DNA from 4 places in the Variovorax sp. ISS6 genome. Region 1 is predicted to be linked to each of the others. Evidence: predicted binding sites of a transcription regulator. Region 1 holds the regulator's gene; each other region holds the start of a gene.

What was found. The regulator sigma-54, encoded in region 1, starts transcription at its own class of promoters, with help from an activator protein. The targets are predictions, from matches to a motif close to TGGCANGNAANCTGCTTT.
Region 2: the regulator sigma-54 is predicted to act here: its motif matches at 2,199-2,216, upstream of AC1HIL_RS03160 (pilin).
Region 3: the regulator sigma-54 is predicted to act here: its motif matches at 2,356-2,373, upstream of AC1HIL_RS36190 (BMP family protein).
Region 4: the regulator sigma-54 is predicted to act here: its motif matches at 1,816-1,833, upstream of nirB (nitrite reductase large subunit NirB).

The regions. Positions count from the first base shown of each region.
Region 1 is NZ_JAWRZC010000001.1:1,562,186-1,567,414, reverse strand. Features, by position in the region: gene AC1HIL_RS07285 (phospholipase D family protein) at 1-1,325, opposite strand, end outside; gene AC1HIL_RS07280 (RNA polymerase factor sigma-54) at 1,336-2,925, opposite strand; gene lptB (LPS export ABC transporter ATP-binding protein) at 2,956-3,750, opposite strand; gene lptA (lipopolysaccharide transport periplasmic protein LptA) at 3,747-4,460, opposite strand; gene AC1HIL_RS07265 (thiol:disulfide interchange protein DsbA/DsbL) at 4,660-5,229, opposite strand, start outside.
Region 2 is NZ_JAWRZC010000001.1:691,186-696,414, forward strand. Features, by position in the region: gene AC1HIL_RS03155 (hypothetical protein) at 1-1,485, opposite strand, end outside; gene AC1HIL_RS03160 (pilin) at 1,660-2,130, opposite strand; gene AC1HIL_RS03165 (3',5'-cyclic-nucleotide phosphodiesterase) at 2,352-3,155, opposite strand; gene AC1HIL_RS03170 (CHASE2 domain-containing protein) at 3,182-5,229, opposite strand, start outside.
Region 3 is NZ_JAWRZC010000002.1:984,946-990,174, forward strand. Features, by position in the region: gene AC1HIL_RS36185 (ABC transporter ATP-binding protein) at 1-1,314, opposite strand, end outside; gene AC1HIL_RS36190 (BMP family protein) at 1,314-2,297, opposite strand; gene AC1HIL_RS36195 (cysteine hydrolase family protein) at 2,475-3,272, shown strand; gene AC1HIL_RS36200 (amidase) at 3,272-4,477, shown strand; gene AC1HIL_RS36205 (TetR family transcriptional regulator) at 4,474-5,139, shown strand; gene AC1HIL_RS36210 (gamma-glutamyltransferase family protein) at 5,224-5,229, shown strand, end outside.
Region 4 is NZ_JAWRZC010000001.1:119,704-124,932, forward strand. Features, by position in the region: gene AC1HIL_RS00565 (MFS transporter) at 1-72, opposite strand, end outside; gene AC1HIL_RS00570 (DsbA family protein) at 248-892, opposite strand; gene AC1HIL_RS00575 (DUF1289 domain-containing protein) at 889-1,152, opposite strand; gene AC1HIL_RS00580 (YbaK/EbsC family protein) at 1,149-1,649, opposite strand; gene nirB (nitrite reductase large subunit NirB) at 2,043-4,571, shown strand; gene nirD (nitrite reductase small subunit NirD) at 4,595-4,936, shown strand; gene AC1HIL_RS00595 (formate/nitrite transporter family protein) at 4,986-5,229, shown strand, end outside.

The sequences.
Region 1 (5,229 bases):
AAATTCATCGAGCCGACGAACAGGATGCGCCGGTCGATCACCGCCGACTTGGCATGCAACCGTCCGACCGAGGTGCCGAACAGGCCCAACCGCACGCTGCGGCGGGTGCGGTTGGTGCTGAGTTCGTAGAGCTCGGCGCCCAGGCGCAGCATCTCGGGCCGGTAGCGGCGGTAGGCGGTGTGCACCAGCGGCTCGTCGGTGGCGGCGAGCGAGTTGGTCACTACGCTGATCTTCACCTGGCGCCGGCGGATCTCGTTCATCACCTCGAGCCCCGCGGCGCCCGGGATCAGATAGGGCGAGACGATGGTCACCTCGCTGCGCGCGCGGCGCATCTGCTCGACCACGTTGTAGCGCACGCTGTCCACGTCGAGCAGCGGCACGCCGCCGTACGAGGCGGTCTTGCCGATCACGCGGTCGGGCGAATCGGCATAGGCCTCGGCCGTGGTCCAGATCAGGCCGAGCCGGCCGGCATCGAGGTCCTCGGCGATCGGGCCGTAGCCCAGCAGGTCGTTGGGCGCGGGCTTCGGCGGCGGCGGCGTGGTGTCGGGGCCGGTGGCGGCCTCGAAGCGGCGCCGCAGTTCGTCGGCAGGCAGCGCGCTCGCCACCACCGACTCGACCGGCCGCACGTAGGGGCTGTTCCAGTACTGGTCGAACAGGCTGCCCAGGCGCGGGATCAGCGCGCCCGTCACGAAGGTGTCGAGGTCGATGAAGTTCTCGCCCGCGGTGCGCCGGAAGTACTGGTTGCCGATGTTGCGCCCGCCCGCCACCGCCATCGCGCCGTCGGCGATGAACAGCTTGTTGTGCATGCGCCGGTTAACGCGGCTGAAGTCGAACAGCGAGGCTGTGAAGCGCGCGAGCAGGCTGCCGCGGCCGGCCGGAAAGGGGTTGAACAGGCGCAGCTCGACGTTGGGCGTGGCCGCGAAGCCGCGCAGCAGCTCGTCCTCGCCCGCGGTGTAGAGGTCGTCCATCAGCACGCGCACCCGCACGCCGCGCTGCGCGGCATCGCGCAGCGTGCGCAGCAGGTAGCGGCCGGTCTCGTCGTTCTCGATCTGGTAGTACTGGACGTCGAGCGTGCGCTGGGCCCGGCGCGCGAGCTGGATGCGGGTGTCGAAGGCGAAGTCGCCGCCCGGCATGAGGCGAAAGCCGCTGAGGTCGGGGTCGGGCTGCGCGGCCAGCGCGATGCGGCCGAGCGCGGTGTCCTTCGACACGGCGATGGCCTTGGTGGGAGTGCGCGGTGCCTCGTCGGGCAGCGAGGCGCAGCCGGCGGCCAGCAGCGTGGCCGCGAGGGCGGACATCCAGAGCCCAGACAGCAGGCGTCGGGCCATCGGCGGCTTTCTACAGGGCCTTGCGCAGGTTGGCGGGCGCGATGCGCAGCGCCTCGCGGTACTTGGCGACGGTGCGGCGCGCGCACTCGATGCCCTGCTCCTTGAGCATCTCGGAGATCTGGCTGTCCGACAGCGGCTTCTTCACGCTCTCCGAACCGACGAACTGCTTGATCAGCGCGCGCACCGCGGTGCTCGAGGCATTGCCGCCGGTCTCGGTGCCCAGCGCCGAGCCGAAGAAGTACTTGAGCTCGACCGTGCCGAAGGGCGTGGCCATGTACTTGGCGGTGGTCACGCGCGAGATGGTGGATTCGTGCAGCCCGAGCTCGTCGGCGATCTCGCGCAGCACCAGCGGGCGCATCGCGAGCTCGCCGTGCACGAAGTAGCTCTTCTGCCGCTCGACGATGGCGTTGCTCACGCGCAGGATGGTGTCGAAGCGCTGCTGGATGTTCTTGATGAACCAGCGCGCCTCCTGCAGCCGCTGCGACAGCGCCTGGCTGCCCTCGCCCTTGTGCGACTTGAGCGCGCCGGCATAGATGTCGTGCACGCGCAGCCGCGGCATCACCTCGGGGTTGAGCATGACGCGGAACTTCACGTTGGTGCCGCGGCCGGTCTTGGTGACGATCACGTCGGGAATGACGATGTTGCGCTCGACGTCGACGAAGCGGCGGCCCGGCTTGGGCTCCAGGCGCGCGATGACCTGCAGCGCCGAGCGCACCAGTTCCTCGTTGGTGCGCGTGAGCGTGGCCAGGCGCTTGAAGTCGCGCCGCGCGAGCAGCTCCATCGGCTGCTTGCAGATGGCGAGCGCGGTCTTGCGCACCAGTTCCTCTTCCTCTGTCTCGTCTTCGTCGGCCAGCGCGCGCAGCTGGATCGCGAGGCATTCGCCGAGATCGCGCGCGCCCACGCCCGCGGGCTCCAGGCTCTGCAGCAGGCCGAGCGCGACCTGGAAGTGGTGCACCAGCTCGTCGAACTGGTCGTTGTCGTCGCCCGCGAGGCCCGAGGCCAGTGCCGGCAGCGAATCCTCGAGGTAGCCGTCGTCGTTGAGCGACTCGATCAAAAAGCGCAGCGCGGCGCTGTCGTTCTCGTTGAGCCGCAGGCTCAGCGCCTGGCGGTGCAGGAAGGACTGCAGCGACTCCTGGCTGCGCGCGAGCTCGGTGGCATCGGCGCGCTCGTCGTCGCCGGTGCTGCTGTTGTTGCGCGCGGGCGCGTCGCTGCCCCATTCGCTGTCGTCGGGCGCCATGTCGACGGTGCCGTCGCCTTCCCAGTCGGGCTCGCGCTCGGGCGAGTCGAGGGCCGGCTCGGCCTCGGACGACGAGGCGGTCTCGGTGGACGTGGTCGAGGTCGAGGGCGCGGCGCCCGCGTAGTCGCTCTCGGCCTCGCGCTCGGTGTCCTCGCGCGGCGCGGGCGTGTCGGCGGCGTCGAGGCCGAATTCCTCGCGCGCGGCTTCCTCGGCGGTGCGCTCGAGGAAGGGGTTCTCGTCGAGCATCTGCTCGACCTCCTGGCTCAGTTCGAGCGTGGAGAGCTGCAGCAGCCGGATCGACTGCTGCAGCTGAGGCGTCAGCGCGAGATGCTGCGAAACGCGCAGCGACAAGCCTTGTTTCATGCCCTCAGGAAATGGCTGGCGCGAGGGTCATCACATGCGGAAGTGCTCGCCCAGGTAGACCCGGCGCACTTCGGCGTTGTCGACGATCTCCGAGGGCGTGCCCTGTGCCAGCACATGGCCGTCGCTGATGATGAAGGCGTGATCGCAGATGCCCAGCGTCTCGCGCACGTTGTGGTCGGTGATGAGCACGCCGATCCCGCGCTCCTTCAGGAAGCTGATGATGCGCTGGATCTCGATCACCGCGATCGGGTCGATGCCGGCGAAGGGCTCGTCGAGCAGGATGAAGCGCGGCTGGGTGGCCAGCGCGCGCGCGATCTCGACGCGGCGGCGCTCGCCGCCCGACAGCGCGAGCGCGGGCGAATCGCGCAGGTGGTCGACGCGCAGGTCGGCCAGCAGTTCCGACAGGCGCTCTTCCATGCGCTGCTTCGACAGCGCCTGCGGCCGGCCGTTGGCGTCGGGCTCGCGCTGCAGCTCGAGCACCGCGCGCACGTTCTCCTCGACCGTGAGCTTGCGGAAGATCGAGGCTTCCTGCGGCAGGTAGCTCAGGCCCATGCGCGCGCGGCGGTGGATCGGCATGTGGGCGATGGGCTCGCCGTCGATGGAGATCTCGCCCGCGTCGGCGCGCACCAGCCCGACGATCATGTAGAACGAGGTGGTCTTGCCGGCGCCGTTGGGGCCGAGCAGCCCGACGACTTCGCCCTTCTGCACGTCGAGCGAGACGTCCTTGACCACCTTGCGGCTGCCATAGCTCTTCTGCAGGCCGCGCGCGACGAGGCGGCTGCCCGGCACGCCGTTGGCTTCCTGGGTTCCGGCGGCTTCGATCACTTGCGCTCTTCCGCTTCGCCGCTGAGCGTGGTGCTCGGGCGCAGGCCGGCGCCCGGGGCCGGCGTGGGCGCCGGGGCCGCGGGACGGCGCGTGGCCGGGGCCGAGGCGCCCGGTGCCGCGGGCGCGGCCGACTTCGGCGTGAGGATGGCCTTGACGCGGCCGCCGCCGCCCGGTGCCGACACGCCGGCGTTCGGCGGCACGGTCGAGCCGTTGACGGTGTAGGTGTCGTTGCTCTGGTCGTAGACGATCAGCGCGCCGCTGCTCTCGTCGTTGGGCGTGGCGCCGACCAGGCGGCGCATGACGGCGCGGCGGATGAACTTGACGTTGTCGGCGCGGCTGTCGTACTCGATGACCTCGGACTCGCCCTCGATCCACTCGTCGCCGTTGCCGTTGCGCTTCTGCTTGTAATAGGCGAGCTTGCCGGGCGCCGCGGTGACCACGCCGTACTGGTAGCCCTCGGGGTCCTGGCGCACGTCGATGCGCGCGCCGCGGATGATGATGGTGCCCTTGGTGACCACCACGTTGCCGGTGAAGACGCTGGTCTGCTTGAGATCGTCGTAGCGCATCGAATCGGATTCGATGTTCATCGGCTTGGTCCGGTCGGCCGTTTCGGCCAGGGCCGTGGCGGCGGAGCCGGCCAGCAGCAGCGCGGCCAGCACGAGGCGGCCGGTGCGGCGAAGGGAGGAGGTGGGGTGAGAGTGCGATGTCATAGAGGCACGAAACTTGCTCTGCATTGTATGCGGCCCATCGCGCCAGACCCATGCGCGCGGATGAAAAAGCCCCGGGGCGGCGAACCCGGGCACGGCACCCCGCGGGATCGCCCCGCGTTCTGCCGACCGGCCGAATGACGGCCCGGCCGCCCCGGAACCCTCGATGGGGCCCGGCCTCCCGGCGGCCACGAAATCGAAATCAACCCTTGCGGGCTTCGCCGATCAGATAGTTGGTGACCGCCAGCGCCTTGTTCATGTTGCCGGCGGTCTCGCCGTCCACGTACCAGCGGCCGGCCACGGCCAGCGCGGGCACGCCGGCCACCTTGTAGGCGTCGGTCAGCTGCGAGGCGCGCTTGGCCTTGCTCGCCACGCCGAAGGAGGTGAACAGCTCCTTGAACTTCGCGGCGTCGAGGCCGCTCTTCTCGGCCCAGGCCACGATGTTGGCGTCGCCGTTGACGTTCTGGCGCTGGGCGTGGATCGCGCTGAAGACCTTGGGCTGGTACTCGTCGACCTTGCCCATTGCCTCGAGCGCGTAGTACAGGCGCTGCTTGGCTTCGACGTCGTTGCCCACGAAGGGCACCGGCACGCGGCGCAGCACCACGTCGGCGGGCTTGCTCTTGGCCCAGGCCTCGAGCGCGGGCTCGAAGTCGTTGCAGTGCGGGCAGTTGTACGAGAAGAACTCGATCACCTCGATCTTGCCGGCCGGCGCATCGACCGGCACGCGCTTGTCGAGCACGAGGTATTCGGTGCCGGCCTTGGGCGCGCGGGC
Region 2 (5,229 bases), 870 kb from region 1:
CGTGCCACGATTGAATACCAAGCCCGCAGCCTGCACGCCACTCGCATAGCTGCGGCGGTGCATTAGCAGCCACGGCGCGAGAGCATCACCCTGCCAATACACCTCGGCTTCAGGCGGCACCACATCAGCGAAAACATGTGGCCCCCGGACTGGGGTGCTTTCAACGACCTTGGTGATCTCTGGGCGACGATCCCAACGTACGGCGGTGGTCACGGTGAGGCCAATCAATATCACGCAGATAGCGATCTGCGAACGCCGGAAGCACCAGATCAGCCCGATGGCGATCAATCCCAAGAGCAAAGGACCAACCGGAGCCTGCTGCATAAATGCGCTGGCCTTGCTGCCAAAGCTCATCGATTGCGCTCCGCTCAGGTACTCGCCCATGCGAATCGAAACAGTGACCTTTTTCCACCAGTTGTACCCAACTGCCGCAACCAAGCAGGTCACGGAAAAATATAGAGTGAATCGAGACAGCTGCCAATTGCGAGGAGCCCCGACATAGAGTAGCAACAGGCCCATCAGCATGGCCAAGCTTCCCGTCGCAATGTCTTGAAACAACACGGCGTAAATCAACAATGCGACCGCCAATTGTTCGGCTCGAGAGCCATGCCAGCCACGCAGCAATTCTGGCGCCAGGAATACCAGCGCAACGAGATGCACGAGCCACTGCACGCGCCATAGTTGCAGGGAGGTCACGAGTACATTGGACAGAAGATCGCCGCCGAACAAGGCCAACGCTAAACAAAGGACTGCCATCACTGCGAGGGCTCTTAGCATTGACGCAAGGTGACTGTCGCTCTGGCGAAGTGCGAGAGTCCAAAGCAACGCAAGGTCGGCGAGCAAGGCTAGCCAACTGGCAAATGGCCATCCCGTCATGAAAACGAAGTTGTGCTTGTCAACGAGCTGTCGCCACTCAGCGTCGTAAAAGAGAAATGCGCGATCAAGCGGTGCTGCACCAAAATAGCCCGCTGCCATCAGCGGGACACCGAGTGCGAGTAGCCATAGCCAAGCACGATGCTGCCGCACGGCCAGTGCCCAGCACAGCAACAGGCCCGGGAGCGCCATTAAGGGATGCAGCAATGCCGCAACCATGCAGAACGCCGCAGCCGCAATCAATTGACCGCGGGCCATGAACGCGACCCCGAACACAACGAGAACTTCTGAATAGGTGCGGGCCGTCAGGAAAGGCTCTGCAAAATGAAAGATGGACGAGCTGCCGTAGGTGCCAGCAGTAATCGCCAAGATGCAGCAAGCCAGCGCTCTAGCGCCTTCTGGAAGAACGCGCCAAACCAGAAAGCCGATCGAAACAATGAAGAGAAGCTGCCCGGCAAGTACCCCAATCAAAGAAGACCAAGCAACTCCCATGACTTCGACTGCATGTGCGTACACCCTCCCGAAAACGCTGAAGGAGTCTTGCGAGCCAAACTTGAAGAATAAGTCCCCGTTGAAGATGGCGGGATCGATGTGCTTCAGGGCCTGGGCCACGTAAAGCATCCCGTCATGGCGGATTCCGTTGTATGGGTGGACCCATGCGAAAAGCAAAGCCGCAACTGCGGCGAATGCCCATTGGAACCTTCTCCCTGCGTGCATGCCCCACCCAGCTACGTCAAAGTACAAAAAAGGCCCGCAAGCGGGCCTGCATTGATTGCACCCTGCCAATTAAGTAGCGTTACGGCATTCGCTAGGCACGTACTTGAACTTCTCTGACGTCGTGCTGCACTTCCACTTGATTTGGCCCGACGGGGTACCGCCTGCGGCAAGTGGAGCATCGCTGCTGCCAGAGGTGGGGGTCAGCGTCAGATCCACGCTACCTGCTGCTGCAGTCGTCTTCACCAGGATGACACCCGTATCCTTGTCAATCGACATCGACGTCACGTTCTTCGTCGAGTTGACCGAGGTGGAGTCGAAGCCCAGCGTGAGATCCGAAGCCGCATTAGCAGCGTTCTCGCCAACCAGCGTCTTGGCGGCCGATGCGAGCACCATGGCTTCCGACACGCGCGCACGCACGGTGTAGTCCTGATAAGCCGGCAGCGCCACGGCCGCAAGAATGCCAATGATCGCCACAACGATCATCAATTCAATAAGGGTGAAACCCTTCTGCACATTGCGTGCGATGGAACGACGGTTCATTTCACTAACTCCAGGTTGGTTGGGTTGGTTGTCACTCCCGGGAGTCCTCCCCCCGGAGCGGAGAACCTTCCGCAGCATCCGTGCCACCCGGTTTCCCGCCCCGTCAGCGACCTAACGCGTCACCCCGGACCACATTGGTGTTACTGCACGTGACAGAAGATGTATCAAGATGCGACACATGGTGACAATTTTGTCATGCCATCCCCGTCGCGCGACCCGGCTCAGAAAGTCAGGATCCCATCCGCCTTCAGCCAGCGGATGTCCCGCTGCGCCAATCCCCGCACCTTCCGCCCCGCCAAGGTTTCGATCTGGCTCATGATCTCCTCGGTCTCGGCCGGCTTGGTGTGCGTGATGTAGATCGGATAGTCCTTGCCCGGATCGATGTGGGCCAGTTCGTCGGCCAGCATGGTCGGCGACAGATGCAGGCTTCGCTCCGCCAGCGCCTGCTCCCGGTTGCTGAAGGCCGTCTCGATCACCAGCATCGCAACCTCCAGCGCGTTGACCCGGTCCCAGAACGGCGCGTTGCGCTCGGTATCGCCGCTGAAGACCCAATGCGCTCCCCCGTCGGCGCGGCTCACGGCGAAGCCGCAGGCGGGCACGGTGTGCACGGCCGGCAGCACCTCGATGCGCTTGGGCGTGGCGCTGCCGAGCAGCAGCGTCTGGCCGACGGCGATGTCGTGGAAGGTGACGAAGGGGGTCTCGGGACTCGGGATGCTCTCGAAGTCGGGCCAGATGATGTTGTTGAAGACGTGGGCACGCAGCGCCTCGATGGTGGCGCGCAGCGCATGCACGCGCAGCGGCCGGGTGCGGCGGCCGCCGACGGCGTCGAGCATCAGGGGCAGGGCGGCGATGTGATCGAGGTGGCAGTGCGTGAGCACCATGTCGTCGACGCCGGCCATTTCGTCGAGGGTGAGGTCGCCGACGCCGGTGCCGGCATCGACGAGCAGGTCGGTGTCGACCAGGAAGGAGGTGGTGCGGCAGTCTTTGGCGATGGCGCCCGAGCAACCCAGCACACGAACCTGCATTGTGAGAGACCCCTTGTCTGTGTCTGTCATTTGGTTTCGAACCGGGTTGCACCGTCCCACGACGGGTCGTGCGGGCGCAAGGCCATCGAGGCTAATCTCTGCGCGTAGAGCTGGTAAAGGACTTTTTTGGCATCGGCCACGAGGAGGGGGTCCAGCAAGTTTCGGCCCAAGGCCCAGTCCTGGCGCCGGTAGGCGGCCAGTACCTCGGCCCAGCGCTCGAGCCGGTGCGCCTCGCGCACGGCGATGACGGCCGCCTCGTCCCAGGCGACGGCCAGCGGCGTGAACACGGCGACGGCCTGGGCCCGGCCCTTGACGAAGACGCTGTCGAGCTCCTGCCAGACATAGGCCGGCGCGAGCTCCCGCGTGGCACCGCTGGCGACGATCTCGACGCCGTAGTGGCCGCTGAGCCCCTCGAGGCGCGAGGCCAGATTGACCGCGTCGCCGACCACGGTGTAGCTGCGCCGCGCGGCCGAACCCATGTCGCCCACGCTCATGACGCCGCTGTTGATGCCGATGCCGATGCTGATCTCGGGCCGGCCGGTGGCGCGGTGGATGCGGTTGATGTCGTGCACCGCCTCGGCCATGTCGAGCGCGGCATTCACGGCGAGGCTGGCGTGCTCAGGCGTCTCGAGCGGCGCGCCCCAGAAGGCCATGACGCAATCGCCCATGTACTTGTCGACGGTGCCGCGGTGGGCGGTGATGACGTCGGTGAGGCGGCTGAACACGGTGTTGAGGAAGGCCTGCAGTTCGGCCGGCGACATCTGCTCCGAGAAGCGCGTGAAGTCGCGCATGTCGCAGAACATGACGGTCATGGTCTTGCTCTCGGCACGCATGCTGTAGCGGCCCGGGCGCTCCAGCATCTCGTCGACGAGCTGCGGCGGCACATAGGTGCCGAAGAGCTGCACCAGGCCGCGGCGCGCGCGCGATTCGACCAGGTAGCCCCAGCTCATGTTGAGCAGGAAGGCGAGCGCAACCATCGCGAGCGCCGAGGCCAGCGGCAGCACCAGGCCATGCGCGACGTAGAGCCAGGTGTTGAGTCCGACCAGCGCCGCGGCCACGGCGAGCATGAAGGCCACGGCGCGCAGCGCGGGCAGCAGCGACAGGCCGATGGCCAGCACGACGCCGGCGACGAACACGCTCAGCACCTCGTAGCCGGGCGCGTAGTCGGGCACGGCGAGCAGGCGGTCGTCGAGCAGCGCCGAGACGATGTTGGCATGCACCTCGACGCCGGCGAAGGACGGGGCCGCGGGCGTGGCGCGCAGGTCCTGCAGGCCGGGCGCGGTGGCGCCGACGAGCACGATCTTGTCCTTGAGCTCCTCGGGCGCGAGCCGGCCCTCGAGCACGTCGGCGGCCGCCACGTAGCGGAACGACCCGCCGCGGCTGCCGCCCGGGCCGCGGAACGGCACCTGCACGCTGGCGTTGCGGTCGACCGGCACGCGCAGCTCGCCGATGCGCAGCGACTCGAGCTGCGCGACCGGACTGCCGGGCACCAGCGCGGGCAGCACCGGCGGCGAACCGTTGGCGAGCCGGTAGACGGCCAGCGCGAGCGACTCGTAGTAGCCGGGCTGGGCGCGGTCGCCGTCGTAGCGCGCGATCAGCGGCACGCTGCGGATCACGCCGTCGTCGCTCTCGCCGACCAGGGTGTTGAGGAAACCCCCGCTGGGCGCGGCCTGCGCGAGCACCGGCAGGCTGGCGCCGAAGCCGTTCCAGTGCGTGGTGTAGCCCTCCGTCGCGGGCAGGGCGCCGGCGGGCCACAGCGGCGTGGCGGGCAAGGCGCCGCGGGCGCGCGGCGTCTCGGCCTGCGTGAAGTAGTAGCCGAGCGCCACGGGCTGGCCCGCGAGCGTGCGCGCCAGCACGGCATCGTTGTCGAGCGAAGGCGCGAGCTTCTCGACTTCGGCGGCGAAGCCGGGGATGCCGCGCAGCGGACCGCTCGCCAGCTCGCGCAGGCGGTCCACGCTCGAGCTGCGGTCGGGCTCGACGAACATGACGTCGAAACCGACGACCCTGGCCTGCTGGTGCGACAGCAACTCGCTCGCGAGCCGCGCCACCTTGTCGCGCGGCCACGGCCATTGCC
Region 3 (5,229 bases), on a different contig from region 1:
CTGGTTGCCGCCCGAAAGGCCTCCGAACGGCACGTCGGGGCTGGCGGCGCGCACGTCGTAGCGCTGCATGAGGTCGAGCGCCGAGCGGCGCATGGCCGCACGGTCGAGGAGGCCGAAGCGCCGGAACCGGTCCAGGCGGTCGAGCATGATGTTCTCTGCGACGGTCATGCCTGTCACGCAGGCCAGCGCATGCCGGTCTTCGGGCACCACGCCGCAGCCCGCGGCGCTGAGCTGGCGCGGCGTGGCGCGCGTCATGTCCTCGCCGCAGACGAAATAGCGCCCCTCGGTGGGACGCAGCATTCCCGAAAGCACCGCGCCCAGCTCGCCCTGGCCATTGCCCTCGACGCCGGCGATGGCCACTATCTCGCCCGGCTCCACCACCAGGGTGAAGTTGTCCAGGCGCACCACGCCATCGATGTCGCGCACGGTGAGGCCGTCGGCCAGCAGCGCTGCCTCGCGCGTCGGGCTGCCCGGTGCCGGCCGGGACGCACGAGACGCCCGTACCGGCGCTGCGGCAGGCGCCTGCAGGTCGCGCTGGATCATCGCGCGCACCAGCGCGTCGATGTCCTGTGCGGGCGCGTCCGAATGCGCCACCACGCGGCCGCCGCGCAGCACGGTCGCACGCCGCGCCACGCGCTGGATCTCGGCCAGCTTGTGGGTGACCAGCACCACGCCGCAGCCCTGCTGCGCCACGCGCGTGCACACAGAGAGCAATGCCTCGATCTCCTGCGGCAGCAACACGGCGGTGGGTTCGTCGAGCACCAGCAGGCGCGGCTCGCGCACCAGGCACTTCACGATTTCCACGCGCTGGCGCTCGCCCACCGACAGGTCCTGCACCTTCGCATGCGGATCGAGCGCGAGCCCGTAGCGCTCCCGCATCGCGGCGATACGCGCCGCGCCGGCCTTGCGGTCGAGCACGCCGCGCACCTGGCCGAGCAGCAGGTTGTCGAGCACCGTCATGTCGGGCACGAGGCTGAAGTGCTGGTGGACCATCGCGATGCCGTGAGAAAGGGCATCCGCCGGCGAGCGCGGGCGAAACGCTCCGCCGGCCAGCGTCATCTCGCCCGCGTCCGCGGCGTGCACGCCGAAGACGAGATTGCACAGCGTGGACTTGCCGGCGCCGTTCTCGCCCAGCAGGCAGTGGACCTCGCCGGGATGGAACGTCAGCGCGACGTCCTGCAGCGCCTGCAGCGCGCCGAAGCGCTTGGACAGCCCCTCCAGCTTCAGCAGCGGCGCGGCGGCCGGCGTTGCGGCGGACCCCGGGCCGCCGTCGCTGATGCCGTCACCGAGGCCGATGGCGTGGCGCTCGCGCATCAGCCCTCCAGCACCTTGATCTTGCCGGACAGGATGTCCTTCTTGATCTGCTCGAGCTTGGCCTTCTGTTCGTCGGTCGCCCCGCAGATGACCATGTCCGATGCGTTCGGCCCCATGGCCAGTCCGAAGGGCTTGTAGCCGGCCTTCCAGGTACCGCCGACGGCCTCCTTGATGGCGTACTGCACCTGATAGCCGACGCCGGTGATGCTGTAGGCGGGATAGAGCGGATCGGTGCCGCAGCGGTTGGTGTAGCTGCCGATGATCTTCGTGCCCTTCTCCTTGGCCGCCTGCTCCATGCCGCGCAGGCCGAGGTTCAGGATGTGATAGTGCACGTCGGCGCCCTGCGCGATGGCCGCCAGCGTGGCTTCCTTGGCCTTGGCCACGTTGTCGAAGTCGCCGGTGTAGTTCTCGAAGTACTTGATGCCGGGCTTGATGTACCTGGCGCCGTTGCCGAACTCCTTGCCGGCGTTGACGATGGAAGGGATCTCCATGCCGCCCACGTAGCTCACGGCCCCGTTCTTCGAGAGCATCGCGGCGGCGGCGCCCGCGACGAAGGCGATCTCGGCCTGCTTCACGTCGTAGCCGGCCACGTTGGCCGTCTCCTCGGCCTTGTTGCCGCCGACGATCGAGAAGTGCGTCTTGGGGAAGCGCTTGGCCACCTTGAGCACGGCGGCCTGGGTCTGGCCGCCGACGCCGATCACGAGCGCGTTCTTGCTGGCCAGGTTGGTCAGCGCCTGTTCCATGTCGGCGTAATTGATGTTCTCGATCATCTGCACCTTGATCCTGGCGCCGTACTCCTTCTGTGCGGCCACGAGCCCGTCGTAGCCGGACTCCATCCATCCCTTGTCCGACTTGGACCCGGGAATGAGGATGCCGACCGCGATCGGATCGGCGGCCGAGGCCGGCAGGCTCAGCACGAGGGCGGTGAAGGCGCTGACGCCTGCGAGGACGGCGGCGCGGCGGGAGGGAGACGGAATCTGCATGGCATGCCTTTCGCTAGTTGGAGGGTTAAGTAACTAATCAATTACTTACCGACAACGCATCGCAATAACAGTGCCAGTGAATTCGCCGACTTTTTGCCGCATATCGGTGCGGCGACCGCAACGAATGCACCAGCCTGCGGCGATGCGCCCTTCGCCCGCACACCACCGGAGCCTTTGATGAAACGCCACCCCTATCTCCCCGATGCCCGGCCCGACGGCGCCCTGGGCCTGGGCCAGCAGTACTACTGGGTCGCCAGCGAGCGCGAGGTCGATATGTCCGTGGAGCCGCCCGCGCCGCTGCGCGCCCGGGTGCAGGCGCAGCCGCAGAACGTGGTGCTCGACCTGCGCCGCACGGCCATCGTCATCATCGACCTGCAGAACGACTTCTGCACCGAGGGCGGATGGGTCGACCTAATCGGCGGCAACTATGCGGCGGACCGCACGCCGATCGCCCCGTTGCAGAAGCTGCTGCCCGGGCTGCGCCGCGCCGGCGTGCCGGTCGTCTGGGTCAACTGGGGCAACCGCCCGGACCTGGCCAACATGCCGCCCAACCAGATCCACCTGTACAAGAACAGCGGCACGGGCGTCGGCCTGGGCGACCCGCTGCCCGGCGGCAAGGGCCACGTGCTGCAGAAGGACTCGTGGGCCGCGGCCATCGTGGACGAGCTCGCACCGCACGAGGGCGACTTTCTGGTCGACAAGCACCGCATCAGCGGCTTCTGGGACACGCCGCTGGACAGCATCCTGCGCAACCTCGGGGTACGCAGCATCCTCTTCGCGGGCTGCAACACCGACCAGTGCGTGCTGCACACGCTCACCGACGCCAACTTCCTGGGCTACGGCTGCGTGATGCTGAGCGACTGCTGCGCCACGAGCTCGCCGGACTTCTGCACCGAGGCGACGATCTGGAACGTCAAGAAGTGCTTCGGCTTCGTGACCGACTCGGCCGCCGTGCTCGCGGCGCTGCCCGCCTGATGCACACGGAGACAGCGCACGGCTCGGGCGGCTGGATGCCCGGCCCCCGCTGCGAGCGGCCCGCCACCGGTGTTGGCGCGCTGAATGGGGTGCGCCTGGGCGTGAAGGACCTCATCGATATCGCAGGCGCCGTCACCGGCGGCGGTAACCCGGACTGGGCCACCAGCCACGCGCCGGCCGTGCACGACGCGCCCTGCGTGGCCGCGCTGCGTGGCGCAGGCGCGCGGGTCGTCGGCAAGACGATCAGCGACGAACTCGCCTTCAGCCTGGAGGGCGAGAACGCCCACTACGGCGCGCCGCGCCATCCGCGCGACCCCGATCGGCTGCCCGGTGGGTCGTCCAGCGGCAGCGCCGCCGCGGTCGCATGGGCGGAGGTCGACCTGGCGCTGGGCACCGACACGGGCGGCTCGGTGCGCGTACCGGCGGCGTTCTGCGGGGTCGCCGCGATGCGGCCCACGCACGGGCGGATCCCGCTCGACGGGGTCCTGCCCTTCGCACCGAGCTACGACACGGTGGGGTGGTTCGCCCGCGATGCCGACCTGCTGCGCCGCGCCGGGCATGCGCTGCTCGGCACCGAAGCTCGCATCGGCAGCAACCGGCCCGCGCCGCCCCTGCGCCTGTGCGTGGCCACGGACGCGCTGGCGCTGGCGGAGCCCGCGGTGCGCGAGCCGCTGGCCGCGTGGGCCCGCCTGATGCGCATCGACAGCGAGCGCAGCGCCTATGGCGGCAGCGACTGGTGCGACTGGTTCGAAGCCTATGCCGTGCTCCAGGGCCTGGAGATCCGGGCCCACGTCGGCCCGTGGATCCGGCGACAGCGGCCGCGCTTCGGCGCTGCCATCGCGCCGCGCTTCGAGGCGGCGCTGGCGCTCGATGCCGCACAGGGAACGCGCTGGAGCGACTGGCGCGCCCAGGCCGCCGCGCGGCTGGCGCAGAGGATGGGCCCCGACGAGGCGTGGCTGATTCCTGCCGCACCCTACCTTGCGCTCTCGCGCCGGGCCGATGCGGCTCAGCGCGGCGCCTTCTACGAGCGCGCACTGGCGCTCGGCGCGGTGGCCGGCCATGCGGGGCTGCCGCAGGTGGTGTTTCCGCTGCCGGCTGCCGAGGGCCTGCCGCCTTGCGCATCCTTCATCTCGGCCAGGGGCAATGACGAACGGCTGCTCGAACTTGCCGCGACACTAGCGCCTGCATCCCCATCCACACGATGAGCAAACTTTCCCCACGGCAGGCGCCGGCCCAGGAGACGATCGCGCGGCGCGACGCCGCACTCACGCGCGCGAAGCTCCTGGAAGCGGCGACCGACGAGTTCTCGAACGAGGGCTACAGCGGCGCGCGCACCGAACGCATCGCACGGCTCGCCGGCACGAACATCCGCATGCTGTACCACTACTTCGGGAGCAAGGATGACCTGTACGTCGCCGTGCTCGAAGCGGTGATGGCCGACCTGCGGCACGAAGAACTCCGGCTGGACCCGGAGGCCGAGGAGCCGCTGACCGGCCTGCTGCACATCGCCGATTTCGTGGACCACCACTTCGCGACGCACCCGCGGCTGCGCAAGCTGCTGGCCTTCGAGAACCTCAACGAGGCGCGGCACCTCGCGCGCTCGAACCGGATCCCGGAGATGTCGTCGCCGGTGATCGCGCTGATCCGCCGCCTGCTGGTGCGCGGGGTGGCGGCGGGCGTCGTGCGCAGTGGCATCGATGCGCTGCACCTGTACGTGGCGATGGTGAGCCTGTCGTACTACGGCCGCGCCCATGCGTTCACGCTCTCACGCATCTTCAACAAGGACCTGCAGGCCGCGGCCTGGCAGAAGGCGCACCAGAAGATGACCCGCCAGATGGTGGCGGCCTTCCTGACGCAGGCGGCATGAACAAACTTCCGCATGACTGCTTCCATGTCCGCTGAGCCCACACACCAGCCCACGGCACGTGCTTCGGCCACCTCCCGGCGAGGCATGGTG
Region 4 (5,229 bases), 1.4 Mb from region 1:
CTTCTTCTCCTCCGCCGACATGGGCCGGGGGGCCGGATGCGGCACTCCCCGTGAATCTAGTGTGGCTGCCATTGATCGTCTCCTGTGTATGCGTTCATGCGGCGCCCGAATTCGGGACCGTGGGGCATTCTTGGAGGCGCGACTGACCCGAGCCTTTCGCGAAACTGAACGGGCGCTTACGGATTAAGGTGAAACCCTCGACGCCCGTTTCAGCCTGTAAGAAATGCAGCGTCGGTGCTGAAGATGCTCAGTTTTTGCTGCTGCGCAGCAGGGCCGGACGCTGGTCGGCCTCGGCCCATTGCGGGCCATCGAACCAGGCATCGCCCGCGAGGTAGGCGCGCAGCATCGCGAGGCCGTCGAAGCCCCAGAACAGCCGGCCGTCGACCGCATAGGCGGGCGTGCCGAACACGCCGAGCGCGATCGCGTCCGCGGTGTTGCGCTGGAGCAGGGCCTTGCTCTCGTCGCTGCCGGCATCGCGACGCGGTTGCAGTTGCGCGGTGAGCGCGGCCAGCCGCGCGGGATCGGCCGCCTCGAGGCCGCCGCGCCAGACATGGCGGAACACGGTCTCGGCCACCAGCCGGCTCACGCGGCCGTCGTCGGAGGTGGAGAGCGCGAGCCGCAGGTGCGCGAGCGGGTTGTAGGGATGCGAGGCCGGCATCGCGATCTCGATGCCGTGCTGGTGGCCCAGCCACAGCACGTGGCGGTAGGTCCAGCCGCGCTTGGCGGGAATCTCGGCCGGCCCGAGCTGGCCGTGCGCCTTGAGCACCGCGCCCAGCAGCACCGGGCGGTAGTCCACGCTGCAGCTCAGGCCCTCGAGCGCCTGCGGCAGCTGCTCGAACGCGAGATAGGCATAGGGCGAGATGAAGTCCAGGTAGAAGTCGATGTGCTTCATGCGTCGATGTCTCCGATGGCCGGGGCGCGCCAGATGCCGGCCCGGGCCCGCCACTCTATCGCGCGCCAGACCTGCCGCCGCTCGTCGTCCTCCATGCGGCTCCAGCCCGCGATCTCGGGGATGGTGCGCAGGCAGCCCTCGCAGAAGCCGCTGAGCCGGTCCATGCGGCACACCGAGCTGCAGGGCGAGGGCACCGGCTCGGCCCGCTCGCGCAGGTCGGCGGCGCGGTCGGCCAGGGCCTGCGCTTCGGCGACGTTCACGCCGCGGCCACCACCACGTCGGCCACCGGTGCGCCCGTGAGCGTCTCGAGGTCGTGCGGGCGCAGCTGGAACACCGCGTGCGGATGGCCCGCGGCGGCCCAGATCTCCTCGAAGCGGAACAGCTCGCGGTCGATCAGTACCACCGGCTTGGTCACATGGCCCACGGGCGACACGCCGCCGATGGTGAAGCCGGTGCGCGCCTTCACGAAGTCGGCGTCGGCGCGGCCGGTCTTGCCGACGATCGCATCGACCTTCTTCTCGTCGACGCGCCGGTCGCCCGAGGTGATGACCAGCACCGCGACCTCGTCGCTCTTGCGCCGGAAGATGATGCTCTTGGCGATCTGGCCGACCGCGATGCCGAGCGCGTCGGCCGCCTGCTGCGCGGTGCGGCAGGCGTCGTCGAGCATGCGCGGCGCATGCGGATGGCCGGCGTCCTGGAGCACGCGCGCAACGCGCTGGACACCGTCGGGAAGGGAATGGAGTTCGGAGCCGCACATGGCTTGGGTCTTCGGAGGTTCGTGGGGGCGCGTGCCCCGCGTTGCAGGCTCCCGAGCATACGAAAAAGCCTGCGGCACCGCACCAATGCGGAGAACGCGGCACCGCCGCCGCGCCGATTCGGGTGCGATTCCGGTGCACGCGCGGGCCGCGGCCGGTCTTTTGGGGCGGCATGGATATTGCTGAACCTCGTCGCGGACCTCCCGGCCTGGGTGGGTCCGCAGTGCCTCCGCTAACGACGGCGGGGTTCGAACGACCCGATGGCGATGAGCCGCCGGATTCGTTTGTCCATCCGATTACTCGCATCCGTTCCGTCGCGGAGGCCTCCTGCCGCTGTCGTCCGACAGCCTTGGTGGCCCGCCCTCGAGGACCGGCTGCCCCCGCAGGACCTCAGCATGAAAATCGCAGTCATCGGCCACGGCATGGTCGGCCACAAGTTCCTCGAGCAGCTCCATGCGCTCGGCATTCCCGGCGCGGAAGTCACCGTCCTGTGCGAGGAGCCCCGGCCGGCCTACGACCGGGTGCACCTGTCCGAATTCTTCGCGGGCAAGACGGCCGAAGACCTCTCGCTGGTCGAGCCCGGCTTCTTCGAGCGCAGCGGCTTCACGCTGCGCCTCGCGGCGCGCGCGGTGGCGGTCGAGCGCCGCAACAACACCGTCACCACGGCCGACGGCGAAGTCGTGGCCTACGACAAGCTGGTGCTGGCCACCGGCTCCTTCCCCTTCGTGCCCGCGGTGCCGGGCCGCGACCGGCCCAACTGCTTCGTCTACCGCACCATCGAGGACCTCGAGGCGATGAAGGAATGCGGCGCGCGCTCGCGCAGCGGCGTGGTGGTGGGCGGCGGCCTGCTCGGCCTCGAATGCGCGAAGGCACTGCGCGACATGGGCCTCGAGACCCACGTGGTGGAGTTCGCGCCGCGGCTGATGGCGGTGCAGGTCGACGAAGGCGGCGGCCGCGCGCTGCGCGAGAGCATCGAGGCGCTGGGCCTGCACGTGCACACCGGCCGCAACACGGTGGAGATCGTCGACGGCGCCGCCGCGCGCCACCGCATGGTGTTCGCCGACGGCAGTTACCTCGAGACCGACATGATCGTGTTCTCGGCCGGCATCCGCCCGCGCGACGAGCTCGCGCGCCAGTGCCTGCTGGCCGTGGGTCCGCGCGGCGGCGTGGCGGTCGACGACCATTGCCGCACCAGCGACCGCAACGTCTACGCGATCGGCGAATGTGCCTCGTGGAACGAGCAGACCTTCGGCCTGGTCGCGCCCGGCTACGACATGGCGCGCGTGGCGGCGCGCCACATCGCGGGCGAGCACGAGGCCGCCTTCACCGGCGCCGACATGAGCACCAAGCTCAAGCTGATGGGCGTGGACGTGGCGAGCATCGGCGATGCGCACGGCAGGACGCCGAAGTCGCGCGCCTACCAGTTCATCGACGAGCGCAAGAAGGTCTACAAGAAGATCGTCGTCAGCGAGGACGGCAAGCTGCTGCTCGGCGCAGTGCTGGTGGGCGATGCCGCCGAATACGGCACCCTGCTGCAGATGGCGCTCAACGGCATCGCGCTGCCCGAGGATCCCGAATTCCTGATCCTGCCCTCGAGCGACGGCAAGGCCAAGCCGGGCCTGGGCGTCGAGGCCCTGCCCGACAGCGCCCAGATCTGCTCGTGCAACGACGTCAGCAAGGGCCGGATCTGCGAGGCCGTGGGCCAGGGCGCCTGCACCCCGGCCGCGATGAAGGCCTGCACCAAGGCCGGCGCCACCTGCGGCGGCTGCGTGCCGCTGGTCACGCAGGTCATGAAGATGGAGATGGCCAGGCGCGGCATGGCCGTCGACAACCACCTCTGCGAGCACTTCCCCTATTCGCGCCAGGAGCTCTACCACCTGATCCGCGTGGGCGAGATCCGCAGCTTCGCCGACCTGCTCGCGAAACACGGCAAGGGCCTGGGCTGCGATATCTGCAAGCCCGTGGCCGCGAGCATCTTCGCCTCGTGCTGGAACGAGTTCGTGCTCAAGAAGGACCTGGCCGCGCTGCAGGACAGCAACGACTACTTCCTCGGCAACATCCAGAAGGACGGCACCTATTCGGTGGTGCCGCGCATGCCGGGCGGCGAGGTCACGCCCGACGGGCTGATCGCGGTCGGCCAGGTGGCGAAGAAGTACGGCCTCTACACCAAGATCACCGGCGGCGCGCGCGTGGACATGTTCGGCGCGCGCGTCGAGCAGCTGCCCGCGATCTGGGAGGAACTGATCGCGGCCGGCTTCGAGTCGGGCCATGCCTACGGCAAGTCGCTGCGCACGGTGAAGAGCTGCGTCGGCTCGACCTGGTGCCGCTACGGCGTGGACGACAGCGTGGGCCTCGCGGTCGAGCTCGAGAACCGCTACAAGGGTCTGCGCGCGCCGCACAAGATCAAGTTCGGCGTCTCGGGCTGCACGCGCGAATGCGCCGAGGCGCAGGGCAAGGACGTGGGCGTGATCGCCACCGACAAGGGCTGGAACCTCTACGTCTGCGGCAACGGCGGCATGAAGCCGCGCCATGCCGAGCTGCTCGCGAGCGACCTGTCGAAGGCCGAGCTGATCCGCCTCATCGACCGCTTCCTGATGTTCTACGTGCGCACCGCCGACCGGCTGCAGCGCACCAGCACCTGGCGCGAGAGTCTCGAGGGCGGCCTCGACTACCTCAAGGGCGTGCTGCTGCAGGACACGCTGGGCCTCCACGCCGAGCTCGAGGCCCAGATGCAGGCCGTGGTCGACACCTACCAGTGCGAGTGGAAGACCGCCGTCAACGACCCGGCCACGCGCCAGCGCTTCCGCTCCTTCGTCAACAGCGACAAGCCCGACGAGCACATCGTGTTCGTGAGCGAGCGCGGCCAGAAGCGGCCGGCGCGCGCCGAGGAACGCAGCGAGGCGGCCGACGTCTCGATGGCCTGAAGCACAACGAAAGAGGAAGCCCCATGACCCAGCAAGACCTGCACTGGACCGCCGTGTGCGCGGCCACCGACATCCTGCCCGACACCGGCGTGTGCGCGCTGGTCGAGGGCGTGCACGTGGCGATCTTCCGCGTCGGCCGGGAGGCCACGCTCTACGCCATCGACAACGTCGACCCGAAGGCCGGCGCCAGCGTGCTCTCGCGCGGGCTGGTCGGCAGCCTCGGCGACCGCGTCGTGGTCGCCTCGCCGCTCTACAAGAACCACTTCGACCTGCGCAGCGGCGAATGCCTCGAGGCGCCCGAGCACTCGGTGCGCGCGCATGCGGTGCGCGAGCACGAGGGCCGCGTGCTGGTCGCGCTGGCCTGAGCCTCATCCCCCTTCTTCCCCGGCATTCCATTTCTTCCCAAGGATCCCCATGGCCTATCTAGCCCCCGCCGAGTTCGTCACCAAGATGGTCGATGCCGGCGAATCCAAGCTGCTCATGTCCACGCGCGACACGCTGATCCGTTCGTTCATGGCCGGCGCCATCCTCGCGCTGGCCGCGGCCTTCGCGGTCAGCATCACGGTCAACACCGGCAATGCGCTGGTCGGCGCGATGCTGTTCCCGGTCGGTTTCATCATGCTGTACCTGCTGGGCTTCGACCTGCTGACCGGCGTCT